DNA from 4 places in the Peribacillus sp. Hz7 genome. Region 2 is predicted to be linked to each of the others. Evidence: riboswitches for the same ligand, from Rfam matches in the RefSeq annotation. Region 2 holds a riboswitch; each other region holds the start of a gene.
What was found. A riboswitch is a leader RNA that binds a small molecule or an ion and turns the genes downstream of it on or off. The one in region 2 is predicted to bind cyclic di-AMP.
Positions count from the first base shown of each region.

Region 1 (4,564 bases), on a different contig from region 2:
CGACAACTTGTTTAGGTCGATTATTCTGCTGGATCAACACAACCGTAATAATGGTGAGCATAACCACCGCTGGTATAGCAAGTAACCATATTTTCTTCACATTATTCACGGCTCCTTAATAACTTGATCCTTTTACAAATACAGTGTCTAAACTTTCGCCATACTTATCAACTGCTTCAATCGTCCATTTTCCATCCTTTTTCGTTAAGGACACTTCCACTGGGTCGCTAAGTTCGTTTACCTCAAGAGCATTTAAAATTTTAGGCAATTTTGAAAGTACATATTTATCAATTTCTTGTGAATCATAACTTCCTGTATTCTCTCTAAATTCACGCTCATACTCATAAACATCTTCATATAATGTTTTTAATGACGGTGTAGAAACCTCTACTTCAACGATTGCCTTATCATTAGCATTTGCAATAGTACTAGCATTCACCTCAGCCTTTTCCGCTAAGATATCACGGTATGTTGCATATAGCTTTTCAATGTCTGTGTCATCTAACTTCTTATCAAACACCTTGTTTATTTCCATTTCAAATGCTTCTTGTGCGGATTCTTGCAATACTGGTTTATCAGCCGATACAAGTTGCTCATAATCTGGATTTTCCTTATTGTAATAGATTTGATTCACGTAAGCCTTCAATGCTTTCGCTGGATCTTGCAGCGTTTCATAGCTAGCGGCATACTTCTTCGTATCAAGCTTTAATACTAACTCTTCTGACTCCTCTTCGGGATCATCGAATAGTGGATTTAAGCCAATTTCATACTCTTTATCCTTTGTTACTTCAAATATCGCTAATACAGTTTTTGACTTTCCTGCACCAATACTCCCGCCCGTATCAATATCCAAGCCTATATCGCGATTATAAAGTTCTGGATTAATATTGATTTGCTGCTCACCATCATATAACTTAATCCCATCATACCCTGATAATCGCATTGGAGAATCTGATAAATTTTTGACTTTTAAATTAATAGCCATCATAGCTAAGTTCTCATTTTCAGAAACCCCATCATCACTCTCTGAAACAATATAACTAGCGCTTTCAATAGAAGCCTCCAACCCTTTACTCTTTTCAGTTGAAGCCTTTTCACCCGAATCTGAACATGCAGATAAAAGGAAAATAAATACTGATACAACGGAGAATAATACCCATTTTTTCAAAAAAAGAACCCCTTCCTAAACTAGACTATAATATGTACCATTTCTTCTCACATATTAAATCTACCTAAATCCCCCCTTCCAAAACAGGATATTTATCCCTAATAAAAAGGAAAAATAAACCTATTGGACTAGGCTTAATGATTCAAAGCCTTGATATACAGGGAATAGATAGCAAATATTTTTTTGGTTTATTATATAAATAAAGGAAAATAATTCATTTTTACTAGTTTTTGAATATACTTACATAAGCGCTATAACATACCATTTTCTTATTTTTATTAATTATTATACAAATAATAGAACTTTTGATTTAGCTCACCCTATATCTTCCATACACTGATTTCCATCTATTAATCTTCCGAATATTACTATACAAATAGAAACAAGCAGCGAAAACATTCACTGCTTGTTTCTATTTGTATATTTTTCATACGGTCCATATATCTTCACTAGGATATTGGATACTCACTTTTTTGTTGTTATCAGCAAATAGACGAGGGTAAGCGGACCTACTTTACCAAATTCCCTGACTCCTACAATGATTCATTTTTCGACAATAAAGAAGTCAGCGATTATTCCCCTATAGACAGATTTACTATGCCAAAAGCTGAGACAACTGTTCAGCCCCGACAAGCATAAGATGAGAGGCAGCATGACGCAGTTTGCCACAGAGCATAACCGCTTATGACCTCGAGGAGCTAGGAGCCGCAGCTATAATGAGGGAATTCCCTCATCTCCCTTTTTTCTTCTCACAAGCTTGAGGTGGGGAGCTTACTTCCATTAGGTGTGGGATAAAACGGTTTAATACAAGCGTTTCAGTAAGCATTCATTTCAAATGTATATTGCTTGTTACACGCCTTGGGCCTCTAATTTTGCAATATCTTTATTATGTCCAATCACAATTAATGTATCTCCTTGCCGAATTTGTTCTTCAGCAAGCGGAGCCACATTAATATCTTTTCCACGTTGAATACCAATAATATTGCAATGGTATTTTGCACGAATATCCAAATCCATTAATGATTTTTTATCAATTTTATGTGACGCCACAATTTCCACGATGCTATACTCCTCAGATAATTGAATATAATCAATAATTTTTTCGGAAGCGATATGATGAGCAATTCGCTGCGCCATATCTCTTTCTGGATGGATAACTCGATCCACTCCGACCTTTTCTAGAACTTTATGATGATACATATTTTGAGCTTTTGCCCAAACTTGAGGAATGCCCATTTCCTTTAGAAGTAAACATGTTAAAATACTTGCTTCAATATCATCACCTAAAGAGACGAAAGCGACATCAAAGTTTCTTACACCTAAGGACTTTAAACTCATCTCATCCAACCCATTAGCTACGACGGCATGGGTAGCAAAGGCTGCATATTCATCTATTTTACTTTCATCTTTATCGATAGCCATGACTTCCACTCCAATCGAATGGAATTCCTTGACTAAGCTCCCTCCAAATCTTCCTAAACCAAATACAACAAACTGTTTTTTCATCTCGTTCTTCCCCTTTTATTACAATCTCTTTATATAGAAAGCACAAAAAAGACCACAGAGGATTCCCCCGTGGTCGAATGCATTTTTTCGATCACCAGTATCACTTCCTCTCTCTTCACGCTTCCGGAGTTAGCTGTCGGATTCGGACCATGAGAGTAGCCCTACCTTCTTCATAAAGGATTCACCCCAAGCGACGAAAACACCGCCACAAAATTGGTTCCCCCGTTCCATAAAGGATTCAGCGAATAAAGAAATATGGTTTTACATGAAAGTAATATTACTCCTTCAAAATTAAGTTGTAAAGAACATTTGAGAGCATTCACCTTATAGAACGACAAAATATAGATTTTTCACTTTTTGAAAGCCCAAAAATCCAAAATGTAAGATTTTATAACATATAATTAGTGATAGTAACTAAAATATCCACTTCGATTTGTTCGTTTTTGCTAATGACAAATGAACTACAACACAATAAAATAAGTATTATATCACATATTATGTAATATAATATAACATTTATAAACATAAACAAATAATGTGATTTTTCAGGAGGGGAAAATATTGAGCACAAATCCAAACGAAGTCGTTTCATTCAAAGGTGTTAGTAAAGTGTACAATACGGGCATCATTGCATTAAGTCAATTTGACTTAATGATTACAGAAGGCGAGTTTATTAGTTTTTTAGGTCCATCGGGTTGCGGCAAGTCCACTGCGCTAAGGATGGTAGCTGGGTTGAGTGAAGCCACTAGCGGCCATGTCCAAGTTTTCGGTAAAACACCTAAGGAGATTATTCAAGGAACAAACGATATCGCCTTCGTTTTTCAAGATGCAAATTTACTTCCTTGGCGAACTGTGCTTGATAATGTATTATTGCCGCTTGAATTAAGAGGATCTACTAAGAAAAGCCATAAGGAGTACGCAATAGAGGTATTAGAGATGGTCGGTTTAAAAGATTACTTAGATGCCTATCCTAGAGAACTATCAGGCGGGATGAAAATGAGAGTTTCAATCGCCCGTGCTTTAGCGGCAAAACCAAAAATGTTATTAATGGATGAACCCTTTGCCGCTCTCGATGAAATCACACGCCAAACATTGCAGATTGACCTCCTTAATATATGGCAAAAAGAAAAAACTACTATTCTATTTGTTACCCACAACGTATATGAAGCTGTATTTTTATCCTCACGAATCGCAGTCATGTCTTCTCGTCCCGGGAAATTATCATCCATTATTAACGTCAATCTCCCCTTTCCAAGAACACTCCAAGTAAGAACAGACAAAACATTTACAGACTATGTAGATATAGCTGCCCACAGTCTCGAAAATAGCTCAATAAGAAGGGAGTTAGGATAAGATGTCCACACAATCAGTAGCAACGAAAAAAACAAAAATGGTTTCGCATTTCCCTCAAAGTAATACAGGGAAAATTTGGACTAAATTTAAAGGTGTTTATCTCGGTCCAATCATTGCTTTAATTGCCTTCCTCTCTCTATGGCAATTGATTCCTTCTTTATTGGGGATCAAACCATTTATTCTTCCGAAACCTACAGATGTCTTACACGCTGCACTAACGGATTGGCACTTATTATGGCCAGCCATTCAAATTACAGTTATTGAATCGATTATTGGATTTTTACTCAGTGCGACTATCGGTATTTTCGTTTCTATTTTATTAGCAAGCTCGAAAGTGTTAGAAATTAGCATCTATCCATACGCCATTATTTTGCAAACCATTCCTGTTGTTGCCGTTGCACCGATTATTGTTATTTGGTTTGGCGCCGGTTTCAATGCCATTGTAATCATTTCGTTTTTAATTGGTTTTTTCCCAGTTATTTCGAATACATTAATGGGACTGAATTCAGTCGATAAAAATATGGGAGAACTCTTTAC
Region 1 covers NZ_JBHHJV010000001.1:615,031-619,594, reverse strand. Annotated here, with positions in the region: gene ACE199_RS02925 (TcaA second domain-containing protein) at 1-100, opposite strand, end outside; gene ACE199_RS02920 (DUF5105 domain-containing protein) at 116-1,168, opposite strand; gene ACE199_RS02915 (potassium channel family protein) at 2,018-2,674, opposite strand; cyclic di-AMP (ydaO/yuaA leader) riboswitch at 2,777-2,928, opposite strand; gene ACE199_RS02910 (ABC transporter ATP-binding protein) at 3,236-4,027, shown strand; gene ACE199_RS02905 (ABC transporter permease) at 4,029-4,564, shown strand, end outside.
Region 1: another riboswitch for cyclic di-AMP. It lies ahead of ACE199_RS02915 (potassium channel family protein); the one in region 2 lies ahead of ACE199_RS21150 (cation:dicarboxylate symporter family transporter).

Region 2 (4,564 bases):
TTAAGTGTGGGATAAAACAAAATAGTATTTATTTTATTCTAACAGGAACACTAGTGAATTGCTAAAGGGGAGAAAATAGCCTTTAGGTGGTTATCCAATTATTTATTGGGTGTACACTATTCATACATTGCAGGTTAGGGTTCACAATCATAACTCTATTGTACAGGATATAGTGAATGTAGTATTTGTTATAGGTGAAAAGAGTTAGTTTTTTAATGGTTTATTCTGCCCTTTGGGTGAAATTTGAAGTAGAATAGAGAAGAATATTCCAAACACATGGGGGAACAGATAATGATTTACCAGGTAAGATTAATGAAAGGTTTGTTTACGCCAGAAAGAAGTCGATATAAGTTGCAAAATGCAGAAGCAGTGACACATATCGGAAGAAATATTGTAATTCTATATGTCGCTAGTCTTCTTCTTTTTTGCTTATATGGATTTCTTGGAATTGGCTCAGAGTCGTTTTCGAAAGAGCTCGTTAGGGTAGGTGAAAGTGAATTTGAAATGGGCAAGCTGCTTATTCTAGCAGGAAATGCTGTAGCAGGACTTCTTTATCCAACGATTTATTTGTTCCTCATTGCTCTATTTGTATGGGCTTTAACAGATATTGCGTATTTAAAAATTTTAATTGTCCAAATGATTATATTTATTGTGCAATTGTTAGAAAAAGTACTTCTCCTTCCTTTTTTTGTTTATATGGATATTAATCATGATGCAAATCCTTTCTCTTTAGGAGTAATCAGTCAGTATCTAGTTTCACAAGAATATGTTATTCATTTGTTTAGTGAAATTACAATTTTTCAAGTGCTTGTGATTGCCATACAGTATTATTATCTGAAAAAAATGACGGAGCGAAATACATATGCCTTGCTGGCGGTTATTGTTGTAAGCTATATAGCAATTTGGCTTTTGAATGCATTATTGGCCTATGTAAAAGTGAGCGTATTTGTTTGAGGGGATGAAGAAAGATGAAACGATGGAAAGTACTTTCAGCTGTAGTGGTTTCAGGTGCGTTACTGGCAACGAACCTCTATTTAATTACAAAAGAGGACAGTAAAGTATCGCGTTCGATTTTTGTGGAAGATTGGACAAAAGTCAAGGCCGCAACCGTAACGGAAACGTTTGAGACGAAGGGAGTTACAATCCCTGCTGAGGAATATGAAGTATACTTTGATGAATCAGGTAAAGAGTTTCAACGATTTCTTGTAAAAGAGGGGGAAGAGGTAACGGCGGGTACACCTTTATTCGAGTATGAAGTAAAGGATTTAGAGAAAAATAAAGGGGAAGTTGAGCGGGAAATTACCGAGATAACTGGTGCGATAACGGAAATAGAGGCATATATTAAGAAGTTAACGGATTACAAAACGCAAGTTCCTACTGCTTCAACGGTTTCGGAAATTGTGCAAGATGGTGTAAGCTTGGATCGCAATGCTTCTTCTGATTTAATTATTAGCACACTTGAACAAGAAATTTATAAACAAGAATTAGAAAAAAGTAAATTAGAAGAGAGAAAGACAAGGCTGGATTCACAATTAACAGCGATGAATGAACTCAGCGGGCCGCTTACGATTGATGCAGAAGTGGATGGGGTTGTGAAACAGATTAATCAATCACTTAACAATCCAGTGGTGACTATTGCCTCTACTCAACAAGCTGTAAAAGGTGTTCTTTCGGAGTCGCAGTTACACAAAACAGCAGTTGGGATGCCAGTTAAAATTACATCTCCGCGTTTAGAGAAAGGGATTAATGGTACAGTTGGACGTGTGGAAAACTATCCAGCGTCAGAACCTTCTCTTAATCAAAAATCGATGTTTCCGTTTCAAGTCGTAATGGAAGCAGATGAAGAAGGAATATCGTCGCTAGCCCTCGGTTCAAAGGTAGATATGACGGTCGTTACAAATGAAGCGGTAGATGTTCCGACGATTCCGGAGAAAACGGTGTATGGAAAGGACAACCTCTTTGTATTTAAGTTAACAAACAATGGATATGTGAATAAACAATATGTTACAGCGGGATTAAGAGCGAATCAAAAGCTTGAGATTGCTTCTGGTCCAGCAGAGGGAGAGACGGTGCTTATTACACCAAGGGAAATTCCGAAAAATCACTCAACGTTTATTACTCCTATTCAAGCAGAAAAGGTAAACTTAGATGCGTATAACACGTTTTCAACTCGTGAGAAGTGGCGTTATTTCTTGGTCGGGTTGTTGGAGAAATAGTCTTTATTTATTAAAAGGTCTTCAAATATGAAGATCTTTTTTATTTTCTAAAATAGGGATAATTTAGAAAAGTTATTATTTTCAGATAATTTAAAGATAGTATTTGGGGAATAATTTAAAAATAAATAACATAGATAGAAAGCGGTTAAATCCAGAATAAAATGGCCTTCATCCAGAAAAAATAAATATATGGCTATAAAAAATATTTACAGATTATCAATTTTAATATAATATTTCAAGTGGGGAAGTTATTTCGCTTAATCTTTTTAGAGCGGGGGACCCAAATTTGCAGAACTTTCTGCTAGGGGTGAATTCAGAAATGAAAGGGCAATTTGTTTCCAAATCCTAACCCGACAGCTAACCTCGTAAGCGACTTAAAGGAAACAATATGTGAATCTATATGATAAAGACACCGCTTGTGTCTTTTTTTGGTAAAAGGAAAACTGTTTCCAGCTGCAGAAAGCGTTTTCTTTTTATCAACAATTTTGTTTCCTTTACCGAAACAACTGTTTTTTTGTAAAAACTATTACGAAAGGTGAGGGATGTATGAAAAAATTCAAATTAAGTTTAGCTAGTCAGATTTTCATTGGTTTACTGATTGGTGTGGTTGTAGGGGCTATTTTTTATGGTAATACAACTGCTCAAGAATATTTGCAGCCAATTGGAGATATCTTTCTACGTCTGATTAAAATGATTGTTATACCGATTGTTGTGGCAAGTATTGTTGTTGCTGTTGCAGGTGTCGGTGATTTGAAATCTGTAGGTAAAATTGGTGGTAAAGCGATTCTTTACTTTGAAATCGTTACCACGATTGCGATTATCGTTGGAATTATAGCAGCGAATGTTCTTCAGCCTGGTGCTGGTGTTAATATGGATAAATTAGAACAAACTGACATTTCGAGTTATGTCGATACAGCAGAGCATAAGGAAGAAACGGGTTTTATTGAGACGATCGTCAATATTGTCCCGACTAATCCAATTAAAGCAATCGTTGAGGGCGACATGCTTGCGATTATTTTCTTCTCGCTTATGCTAGGGCTTGGAATTGCAGCTATTGGAGATAAAGGAAAGCCGGTTCTGCAATTCTTCAACGGAGTAGCAGAGGCGATGTTCTATGTTACGAATATGATTATGAAATTTGCTCCATTCGGTGTATTTGCATTAATTGGGGTAACAGTGTCTAAGTTTGGTTTGGCCTCCCTGATTCCTTTAGGGAAGTTAGCTCTTTCTGTATATGGAACGATGATTTTCTTTGTTCTAGTTGTATTAGGGCTTATCGCAAAATTAGCTGGCTTTAGTATTTTTAAACTGATTAAAATCTTAAAAGAAGAATTAATCTTAGCGTTCTCAACAGCAAGCTCTGAAGCCGTTCTTCCTAAGATAATGGAAAAAATGGAGAAAACGGGATGTCCGAAGCATATTGCTTCTTTCGTTATTCCAACAGGTTACTCATTTAACCTCGATGGGTCAACATTATATCAAGCATTAGCAGCTATGTTTATTGCGCAAATGTATGGTATTGATATGAGTATTGTGGATCAATTTACGTTAATGCTTGTGTTAATGGTTACATCGAAAGGAATTGCTGGAGTTCCAGGCGTATCATTTGTTGTATTATTAGCAACACTTGGAACTGTTGGAATCCCAGTTGAAGGTTTAGCGTTTATTGCGGGTATTGACCGTATTCTAGATATGGGACGTACAGTTGTAAACGTAATCGGAAATTCGTTAGCAGCAATTGTTATTTCTAAATGGGAAGGGCAATTTAACCCTTCAGCAGCAGATGAACAAGTGAAGCAAGCGTCATAATGATATAAAATCCAGAGCGGTGAAGCTGCTCTGGATTTTTTTATAGCTATATCTTTACAGAGAAGACTTGTTTGACAAAAAAGAAGGAAGGTTACTAAGATAAAAATATAAATACATAAGTCGGTATATAACGGGGGAGAATAGATGTCTTGGGTCACGTTGCTCATGTTTTTAACAATAGCCGTGTTTGCTTTGTCTAAGGTTTTACCAGCAAAAGGGGTTAAGAGTATTACAACAGAAGATTTAGCGAATAATTTATCGTTAAAGGTAAAAAAACAGTATATTGACGTTCGTTCTGAAATTGAATATGACGATCGTCATATACCGCAATTTAATAACATCCCCCTTCACTTATTAAAGCAAAGAGTGAATGAGTTGGATAAAAAGAAGCCGGTAGTTATCATTTGTCATAGTGGAATGAGAAGTATAAGTGCGGCAAAAACACTTAAAAAATTAGGTTTCGAACAAATTGAGAATGTTAGTGGTGGTATAAACGCCTGGAGAGATTAAGAAATTCTAAAAAAACACCGTCCTATCTT
Region 2 covers NZ_JBHHJV010000028.1:12,208-16,771, forward strand. Annotated here, with positions in the region: gene ACE199_RS21140 (G protein-coupled receptor family protein) at 292-954, shown strand; gene ACE199_RS21145 (efflux RND transporter periplasmic adaptor subunit) at 969-2,216, shown strand; cyclic di-AMP (ydaO/yuaA leader) riboswitch at 2,461-2,603, shown strand; gene ACE199_RS21150 (cation:dicarboxylate symporter family transporter) at 2,763-4,025, shown strand; gene ACE199_RS21155 (rhodanese-like domain-containing protein) at 4,170-4,535, shown strand.

Region 3 (4,564 bases), on a different contig from region 2:
ATGTATATCGAAGACTTATTAAATTACGGCATTTCACGTTATAAAAAAGAATTTAAAGAAAAAGACTATGGTTTACCACATTTTAAATTGTATGAGCAATATCAAATGGCAGATGCTGCTTTACTATCTAATTATCGAAAAAGTCATAGTTCCTTTAGGGGATCAGGTTTATTGTCGAACGAAAATGACTATTTCTTATTTATTGATTTGCATAAGGAAGCAGATATCAAAGAAAGCATTAATTATCAAGATGAATTCATTAATGAGCGATTCTTTCAATGGCAAACCCCAAACAGTACAGCACAAAGTTCTGAACGAGGGAAGAATATTATATATAATAAAGCTCGAAATATTAATTTACATTTGTTTATCAGAAAGTATAAACAAATTGATGGGAAAACGGAGCCTTACATTTATATTGGCAAAGGGAATACCGTGTCATTTGAAGGAGAAAAGCCCATCACAGTAAAAATAGAGTTGGAACATGAAGTACCTGCAAACTTGTATAAAGAGTTTACAATCAGAGTTTAAACAAAAAATAGTCTTCTCAGAAGAGAGGACTATTTTTTTATTATTAATTCCTCCACCGCCGGAACATCCGCAGGAGCCCATTTAAGCGAGCTTAAGTTCTCGCGTTTCAGCCAAATCAGTTTTGAATGCTCTTTTGGAATAGGTGTGCCTTCTACAATTGTACATTTCATGCAAATTAACGTAATGATAAACGTATCATATTCATGCGTATTTTCATTAAATACATCATTCGCTTTAATGTTGCACCCTAGTTCCTCAGCTATTTCTCTTTCGATAGCAGAATAAAGGTCTTCTCCTTGTTCTACTTTTCCACCTGGGAATTCCCACATGTTAGGAAGGCTCATATCAGGCGACCTTAGAGCGCAAAGAATTTCATTTTCATTATTTTCAATAACAGCTGCTACTACTTTGACAACTTTTTTCATACGAATCCTCCTCGGGTTAAAAATAACATCCTTATCATATCATTTTTAGTTGTTAGTAGTTTAGAGAGAAATTATCTTTAGAAAAGTGCCACTGTTTGCTTAGAGGGAATTGCACAACGTGATTAGAACGAGGATAGGTTTTTAAACAAACGACAATATAAAGAATAATATTTCTCATATAAATAGTTCAACTTTTCTGAAGGAGGGGAATCTACATGAGTGTAGAACATTGTGCCACTATTGAAAAGTATGAAGTGGAATATAAAGGGGATAAGTTTGTCGTACTAGAGGTGTTTAGGACTGGGTGGTCTGGAGATACGCAAATCATTGATGAGGAAGGAAACGAGATAGATGATGCGTTATCAAATGCTGTGTATGAATATTTCATGGAGATGAAAAGTTTAATCTAAATATGTTTTTCTGCTTAAATACACCTTAAAACGAATCCCTTAATACAATAGGTAATAAGAAGAATGATACTTAAGATTGGAATGAGGGATAGTATGATACAAATATCGGGGATGAATGTTCAACAAAGTAGTATGTGGCCGTCTGGTAGTATTGAAAGGGTAATTGTTCAACAAATGAATGAACATCCGGTCGTTTATTCGTATCAGTCTCTCGATGAGTTATCGTTTGAACTCAAATTACGCAAAAACATCATAGTAAGTGCAAGAGCCATGAATCAAGGGTATGCTCAGTTCCAACCCTTTTCCCATTCTCGTTGTAATCCCGAATACTGGTATTTGACAAATGCCGGCGGATTCCAGCTGAAGCCTGGTGTAGTGCCATCTGATGCGATTCAAGACATTTACAACAACAGTTCGCTGTATGCGTTTGAATGTGCCACGGCAAAGGTAATTATCTATTATCATGCCGTTTTAAACAGTCTGGGCGAATATGTATTTAATCAGATATTCCAAGACCTCTATTTATACAGCTGGCATGCTGATCCTGAACTCGGTATACAACTGATTAATACGGATTATTTCTTACCCGGAGATGTTGTTTATTTTAATAATCCAGAATTTCATCCAGAAACCCCTTGGTGGAGAGGAGAAAATGCGGTTGTTCTCGAAGACGGTGCATATTTTGCACATGGAGTAGGAATAGGGACTGCTGAACAAATGATTGAAGCGCTAAATAAAGCGAGAATACCAGGGAGTACTCAATCAGCCTACCTGACAAATTCAGTCGTAAGACCCTCTTTTAAACATTTAGCGAAATTTTCGACGCTGCCACGAAATGATATGGCTTATAAAATCCAACATGTCGTCATACACCATAACGAAAGTTCGATTTCAGGTGATCGGTATCGGTTCTATTTCCATTACAAATGATTAGATTTCATTTTAAATCTACTAATATAATCTTTTTATAAATTATTGAATATCTAAAAACATCTAGAAATATCACGAGAAACAGTGTTTTAGTGTTGTTTTTGGCCAATAATGAACGTATATGGTTTATTTTGGCCATTTTTTGTCTATTTAAGGGATTTACAATAGGGAGATGACAGGCGTAGAATAATCGCATTAAATCACAAATTTTATATCGGCCTAATCTCAGAATCATTTGAGAACGGAGGACCCATTATTTTGGGGTTAATTCTGCTATTGCAGAAGGGATGAGAAACTCTTTCGCCATCCTACCCGTCAGCTAACTTCGTCGGCTAAAGCGAAAGGGGGTATAAGACCGCCTTAATTCAGGATGCTTTTTTGTTGTGTTTAAAACAAAATGGCAGCCTGATATATTTGTAGGTCTTTTTATTATGCCTATAATTAAAGGCTTCTTTGGAAACATATATGTATAGCCTGCTAGGCGTTAAATAGAGCAACGAATACTAAAGGCTTGTTCAATAAGTATACATTGGTCTTTTTCTATGTTCAGCCCATCTTTATCTTAATAACTATGGGACAAATATTTAGATACAATAATGGAAAAAGTAAACTGGATACTAAATTTTTTATGAGGTCAGTTAGGAGATCACGATGAAAAAAATAAAAGAGGTTAATCCTCCAAAAGCCCTTGTATTAGGTTTTGCAACGGTCATCCTTATCGGAGCCTTTTTATTGACTCTTCCCATTGCCACTGAGGATGGAAAAGGTCTCTCATTTTTAAATGCTTTATTTACCGCTACATCTGCTACATGTGTAACAGGGCTTGTCGTTGTAGATACTGGGGACACCTTTTCTTTATTCGGTGAATTGGTCATTTTATCGCTCATTCAAGTCGGCGGATTAGGGTTTATGACATTTGCAACTTTTTTATTTTTGCTGTTAGGTAAAAAAATTTCTTTAAAAGAAAGGCTGCTACTAAAGGAGGCTTTCAATAATGTATCCTTTGCAGGAATTGTCAGGTTAGTCAAAAGAATTTTGATATTTACTGCAGTGATTGAACTTGTCGGCGGCATCATTTTATCGATTCGTTTTTCTTACGATATGCCAATAGGTAAAGCCATCTATTTTGGATTTTTTCATGCTATATCTAACTTTAATAATGCTGGTTTTGATTTAATGGGAGAATTTCGGGGTCTAACTCCTTATGTAGATGATCCTATTGTCGTCTTAACCGTATGCGCTCTCATCACACTTGGTGGATTAGGATTTATTGTGATGAACGAACTATATGAATACCGTGATACTCGCCGCTTATCTGTGCATACGAAGGTAGTATTACTGGCAACCGTCATTCTAACAGTAGGGGCAACCCTGTTAATCTTCATGTTTGAATATGGAAATGATAAAACATTAGGCCCTTTATCTGAAACTGGAAAAGTATTGGGTGCATTGTATCAAGCGGTTACTCCAAGGACGGCAGGTTCTAATACATTACCAATTGGAGATTTAACACATTCTACTTTGTTCCTCATCATTTTTCTTATGTTTATTGGAGCAGGTTCAGGATCCACAGCTGGAGGAATTAAAATAACGACCTTTGCTGTTTTAGTAGCTACCGTATGGTCTCAAATTAAAGGGAAAGAAGACGTTGTCTTATTTAGGCGCAGAATTGTGACTGAAACGATATTAAAAGCACTGACCGTTGCTTTGTGTGGATTGAGCATTGTTGTATTCATGACTATGGCGCTTAGCATTACAGAACCCGGTCACGATTTTATGATGTATTTATTTGAAGCTACTTCTGCGTTTGGTACAGTGGGACTGTCTATGGGATTAACTCCAGAGCTATCTTCTGTGGGGCGTATACTTATCATTTTCACGATGTTTGCAGGAAGATTAGGTCCTTTAACAGTTGCTTTTGCTATTACAAAGAGACGTAAATCAGATACTTTCCGTCATATTAAAGGAAATATAATGATCGGTTAATTAAATTCAGGGAGTGTAGATGGAAATGGCTATAAAACAATATGCTGTGATTGGTTTAGGGAGATTTGGAACAAGTGTAGCTCGAAGACTATATGAGGCTGGACAAGAGGTGCTAGGAATTGATGCAAATGAGGAACGAGTCGAAGATGCTGAATTATTCGTTACTCATGCAGTAGTCGCTGATACGACAGAAGCGAAGGCACTTACATCTATTGGAATAAGCAATTTTGATTGTGTAATCGTAGCCATTGGAAATGATATGCAATCCAGCATTTTAACGGT
Region 3 covers NZ_JBHHJV010000004.1:82,461-87,024, reverse strand. Annotated here, with positions in the region: gene ACE199_RS07950 (DEAD/DEAH box helicase) at 1-531, shown strand, start outside; gene ACE199_RS07945 ((deoxy)nucleoside triphosphate pyrophosphohydrolase) at 561-956, opposite strand; gene ACE199_RS07940 (hypothetical protein) at 1,172-1,366, shown strand; gene ACE199_RS07935 (protein-glutamine gamma-glutamyltransferase) at 1,460-2,296, shown strand; cyclic di-AMP (ydaO/yuaA leader) riboswitch at 2,503-2,645, shown strand; gene ACE199_RS07930 (TrkH family potassium uptake protein) at 2,948-4,282, shown strand; gene ACE199_RS07925 (potassium channel family protein) at 4,308-4,564, shown strand, end outside.
Region 3: another riboswitch for cyclic di-AMP. It lies ahead of ACE199_RS07930 (TrkH family potassium uptake protein); the one in region 2 lies ahead of ACE199_RS21150 (cation:dicarboxylate symporter family transporter).

Region 4 (4,564 bases), on a different contig from region 2:
AATCATTAGGCTTTGACCTTTCCCAGGAAATGAGAGCGACGGCTTTGCGTTCAGAAGTATTCGTTAATAAGCTATTAAAAGAAAAGCAAGTGTCACTGTTACAGCAAATTCAAGATGTTAGAAAGACCATTTCTTTGCAGTCTTATGAAGCGGCAGGACGGGATATTCCTGAATTCAAGCGGGCTTTTGAAGACCTAACAGAAGCGGAATTCAAAAAAGAGTTAGCTCTTTTTAAGAATCCAAAAGCCTTCTTTGAAAAAAATGAAAAAGTGCATATGAGCAATGGTATTCAAGCGCGTTTAGATCAGCCGGCTCTTGATTATGTACAATTCCAAGGTGGACGTATGTTTGAAGCCTACACAGCGATGCTTGAAGAAGAACTAGCTGCCATTCAACAAGCTTATCAACGAGAAATTGCTGATATCTTTGCTGGTTTACGTTCTGCTTTAGAAGAAAAAGTGGATATTCCGTACTATGAAGAAGTATTGACGAAAATGAAAAGAAAGCATTCTTAATGAAAGAAGCAGACTTACTAAAATAAGTAAGTCTGCTTTTTACTTTTTTGTTTGAAAGGGTGATTCTACCTCTCTTCTCACAATGATACTAAAATAAAAATATCAATAGATTAATTCTTCCTAATTTCACGTTCATTTAATGGTTGGACAGGACGGTGATTATCTGGGAAGATTTGACGAAATGCCTCAATTTGTTCTTTAGACATTTCAATTGGCTGCTCTAATACAATCCAATTAACGTTTTCAGAACAGGGGGGAGTTGTTAATGAGCCATTATATTTAAATGATTGTTGATCCTTTGGAAGAATATCCATTAAGTTTATCGGATTAGCTAGTTTCTTCGCTTCAGTTGTTTTTTCTTGAGGGAGAGCTTTCCAGGCCTGTTCAAGAACCTCATTTGCTTTGCCTTCCTTAATCATTAGCCCTACTACGGCTAATTGATTCTTGGCATCTTTATGTACGAGATGTAATTCCATATCAAAATTTTGTCCATTAAATTGATGTTCGCTTGGTGTATGAAAATGAAATTGAGCTAATGTATACGTATTACCGTTTAGAACAATGAAGTTATCTGATGTTACAGGATTCCCTTGAATAGTATGTCCATTGTTTTCTAGGGAAAATTCAGAGGGGATGTAGTTGATTTCTAGCTTTTCAAGTTGTTTATCTGCTTTAATTTGGGATGTCTCAACATTGATAGGGGATTGTTCCTTCCCATTTATACATGCAGAGTTTAGAGGATCTAACTCACCCCAATGTTCTGGTCCTGTTTCCCCTTTGTAAGACCAATCCGTTTCAGGGTGTATAGTCGTTGACGTTTCTGCGGATTCTTCTCTTCGAAGCTTCTCTTCCTTAGTTGCTTCGGTTACTCCTGAAGAACAACCAGCTAATGATAGATAAATAAAAGTTGTTAACAGGGTGAAGTTTAATTTACGATCTTTCATTTTGAACCTCCTTATTCTATTTTTATGTAATAATTTATAACACTAGTCACTAAATTAATATAATTTATACATATTTTCAACTAATATTTTGAAAAATAGGGATTCTTGACTAGTAGTTTTTTTGAAAGGCTGTGTTAAATAATATTGTTGATCAAACGAGTAGGAGCCAAAAATGAACAGTATCCTATAACAAACTCTTTTTAAAAAGTAACTATACTAATAAAAATCATGATAAAATAAGTACACATCATAGTTGAGGTGGTAGTATGTTAGGAAATGAAAACGAACAGCGTCCAACTTTTCTACTTGTAGACGGGATGGCGCTTTTATTTAGAGCTTTTTATGGAACGGCAGTTACGGGACAGTTTATGATTAATTCAAAAGGTGTACCGACGAATGCAGTGCAAGGATTTTTAAAGCATATGCTAACGGCAACTAATCATTTTAAGCCAAGCCATGTGGCGGTTTGTTGGGATATGGGCAGTCATACGTTTCGAAATGAACTGTTTGATGGGTATAAGGCAAATCGTTCGGATGCACCAGTGGAGATGATTCCACAGTTTGATTTAGCGAAGGAAGCAGTTCAAGCTTTTGATATTCCGAATATTGGACTAGCTGGTTTTGAAGCGGATGATTGTATTGGAACGATTGCGAAAGCGTCAGCGAAGGATAGTCGTGTAGGTATTTTAACGGGAGATCAAGATATGTTGCAATTGTTAGATGAGCATATTTCTGTTGTGTTATTGAAAAAAGGCTTTGGTAATTATGATGTGCATAATCCTCATAGTTTTTATGAATGGAAAGGGATTAAGCCGAGGCAAATGATTGATTTAAAAGCGTTAATGGGCGATACAGCAGATAACTATCCAGGTGTAAAAGGAATTGGGGAAAAAACAGCGTTAAAATTATTAACGGAGTATGAAAGTATCGAAGGCATTTTAGAAAATTTATCTTCATTAACGAAGGGGCAGCGGACGAAAATTGAAGCAGAGCTTGAGATGCTTCATTTATCCCGAAAGCTTGCTGAAATTAAATGTGATGTACCAATTTCTTGCTCGCTTGATGAGGCGTATTTTCAATATGATGACGAAAAGGTACGGTATATGCTAGAGACGCATGAATTTCGATCGGTTTTACGTATGTTATAAGAGGGCAGGAGCTTCGGAACAGAAGCTCCTATTTTTTGTATTATTGATCATATATGTAAAATGATGTAGTAAGAGAAGAATATTATATATTGTTTATCATTAAACATTTAGGAGGGAAGACAATAGTATTATAGAAATATAGGAAGTATAGGTCATAATAAAATTTTTATTTACTTTTCGAATTCACAGCAGTATGCTAATCACAGTTTCATATTTCTAAATCGCTGAAACCGTTTGGTGCGGGGGAACCATTATTAGAATTGTTTAACAATTCAAGGGGTGAATCCTTTCAAGGTAGGGCTACTCAAAGGTCCGAATCCGACAGCTAACCTCGTAAGCGTTATATGAGAAGGAAGGTGGAGCTTGTGAGACAAAAAAATTGATGTCTACAGGTCTATTTAACTTTGACTTGTAGGCATTTTTGCGTTTTTTTCAAGATTTTTTATTTAACGGGGTAATATACAATTACTATTTATGTTTGGTGGTGATTCTTAGTGATGGCTTCTATAAAAAGATTTTTAATTGGTCGGCCTTTAAAATCAACGGCAGCCGGGGAACAAAAGCTTAACAAAACAAAAGCTTTGGCTATATTATCTTCTGATGCTTTGTCTTCTGTTGCATATGGTCCCGAACAAATATTGCTTGTGCTAATTACAGTGGGTGTCACTGCATTTTGGTATTCAATTCCTATCGCTGTAGGAGTATTGCTTCTGTTAACGGCTTTAATTTTGTCTTATCGACAAATTATCTTTGCGTATCCTCATGGAGGGGGAGCGTATGTTGTTTCAAAGAATAATTTAGGTGTGAATGCAGGATTGATAGCTGGAGGTTCCTTATTAGTTGATTATATTTTAACTGTGGCTGTAAGTGTGTCTGCGGGGACGGATGCTATTACATCTGCTTTTCCTAGTTTGCATACACATAATGTAATGATAGCCATCCTTTTTGTAATATTTCTTACTATCCTGAACTTAAGAGGAGTAACAGAGTCGGCTTCCATATTAGCCTATCCGGTGTATTTATTCGTTTTAGCGTTATTCATTCTGATTGGTGTAGGCATATACAAAATCTTGATGGGAGAAGTTTCTTCTGACTTACGTACTTCAATTGGCACACCGGTAGCAGGAATCAGTTTATTTATCCTTCTAAGAGCATTTGCATCAGGTAGTTCTGCGTTGACAGGAGTTGAAGCAATTTCTAATGCGATTCCAAACTTTAAAGATCCAGCTCCTAATAACGCTGCCAAAACGTTAATTTTAATGGGCTCCTTACTTGCTGTGTTATTTACAGGCATTGTATTTTTAGCCTATTATTTAAGCATTGTTCCGAGTGTAGAGGTAACAGTTGTCTCGCAAATTGCTGAAGAGATATTTGGACGAAATTTCATGTATTTCTTTATTCAAGGAACAACAGCCTTAATATTAATCCTTGCTGCCAATACAGGCTATTCTGCTTTTCCTTTGCTGGCTGTCAATCTCGCAAAGGATAAGTTTATACCAAGGATGTTTACAATTAGAGGCGATCGATTAGGATATTCGAATGGAATTATCATATTAGGACTTGCTTCCATCGTCTTAATAATCGCTTTTGAAGGACATACAGAAAACCTTATCCCACTTTATGCAGTAGGAGTATTTATTCCATTTACGTTGTCTCAGACTGGAATGATGGTTAAATGGATTCGTGAAAAGCCAAAAGGATGGGTTTTTAAGTTAATCATTAACTCCATTGGTGCTGTTATTAGTTTGATTGTTACCATCATATTCTTTTTAACTAAATTTACTCAGGTTTGGCCGGTTTTAGTTTTTTTACCTATCATCATTTTCGTTTTTCATCGAATAAGAAAGCATTATGATGCAGTAGGTGAGCAGCTAAAGGTTACGTCTTGTGAACCTGCTGTACCAATCGAAGGGAATGTAATCATTGTACCTGTCGCTGGTATTACTCATGTGGTGGA
Region 4 covers NZ_JBHHJV010000002.1:192,524-197,087, reverse strand. Annotated here, with positions in the region: gene ACE199_RS04515 (dynamin family protein) at 1-515, shown strand, start outside; gene ACE199_RS04510 (carbonic anhydrase) at 626-1,459, opposite strand; gene ACE199_RS04505 (5'-3' exonuclease) at 1,726-2,607, shown strand; cyclic di-AMP (ydaO/yuaA leader) riboswitch at 2,820-2,963, shown strand; gene ACE199_RS04500 (APC family permease) at 3,102-4,564, shown strand, end outside.
Region 4: another riboswitch for cyclic di-AMP. It lies ahead of ACE199_RS04500 (APC family permease); the one in region 2 lies ahead of ACE199_RS21150 (cation:dicarboxylate symporter family transporter).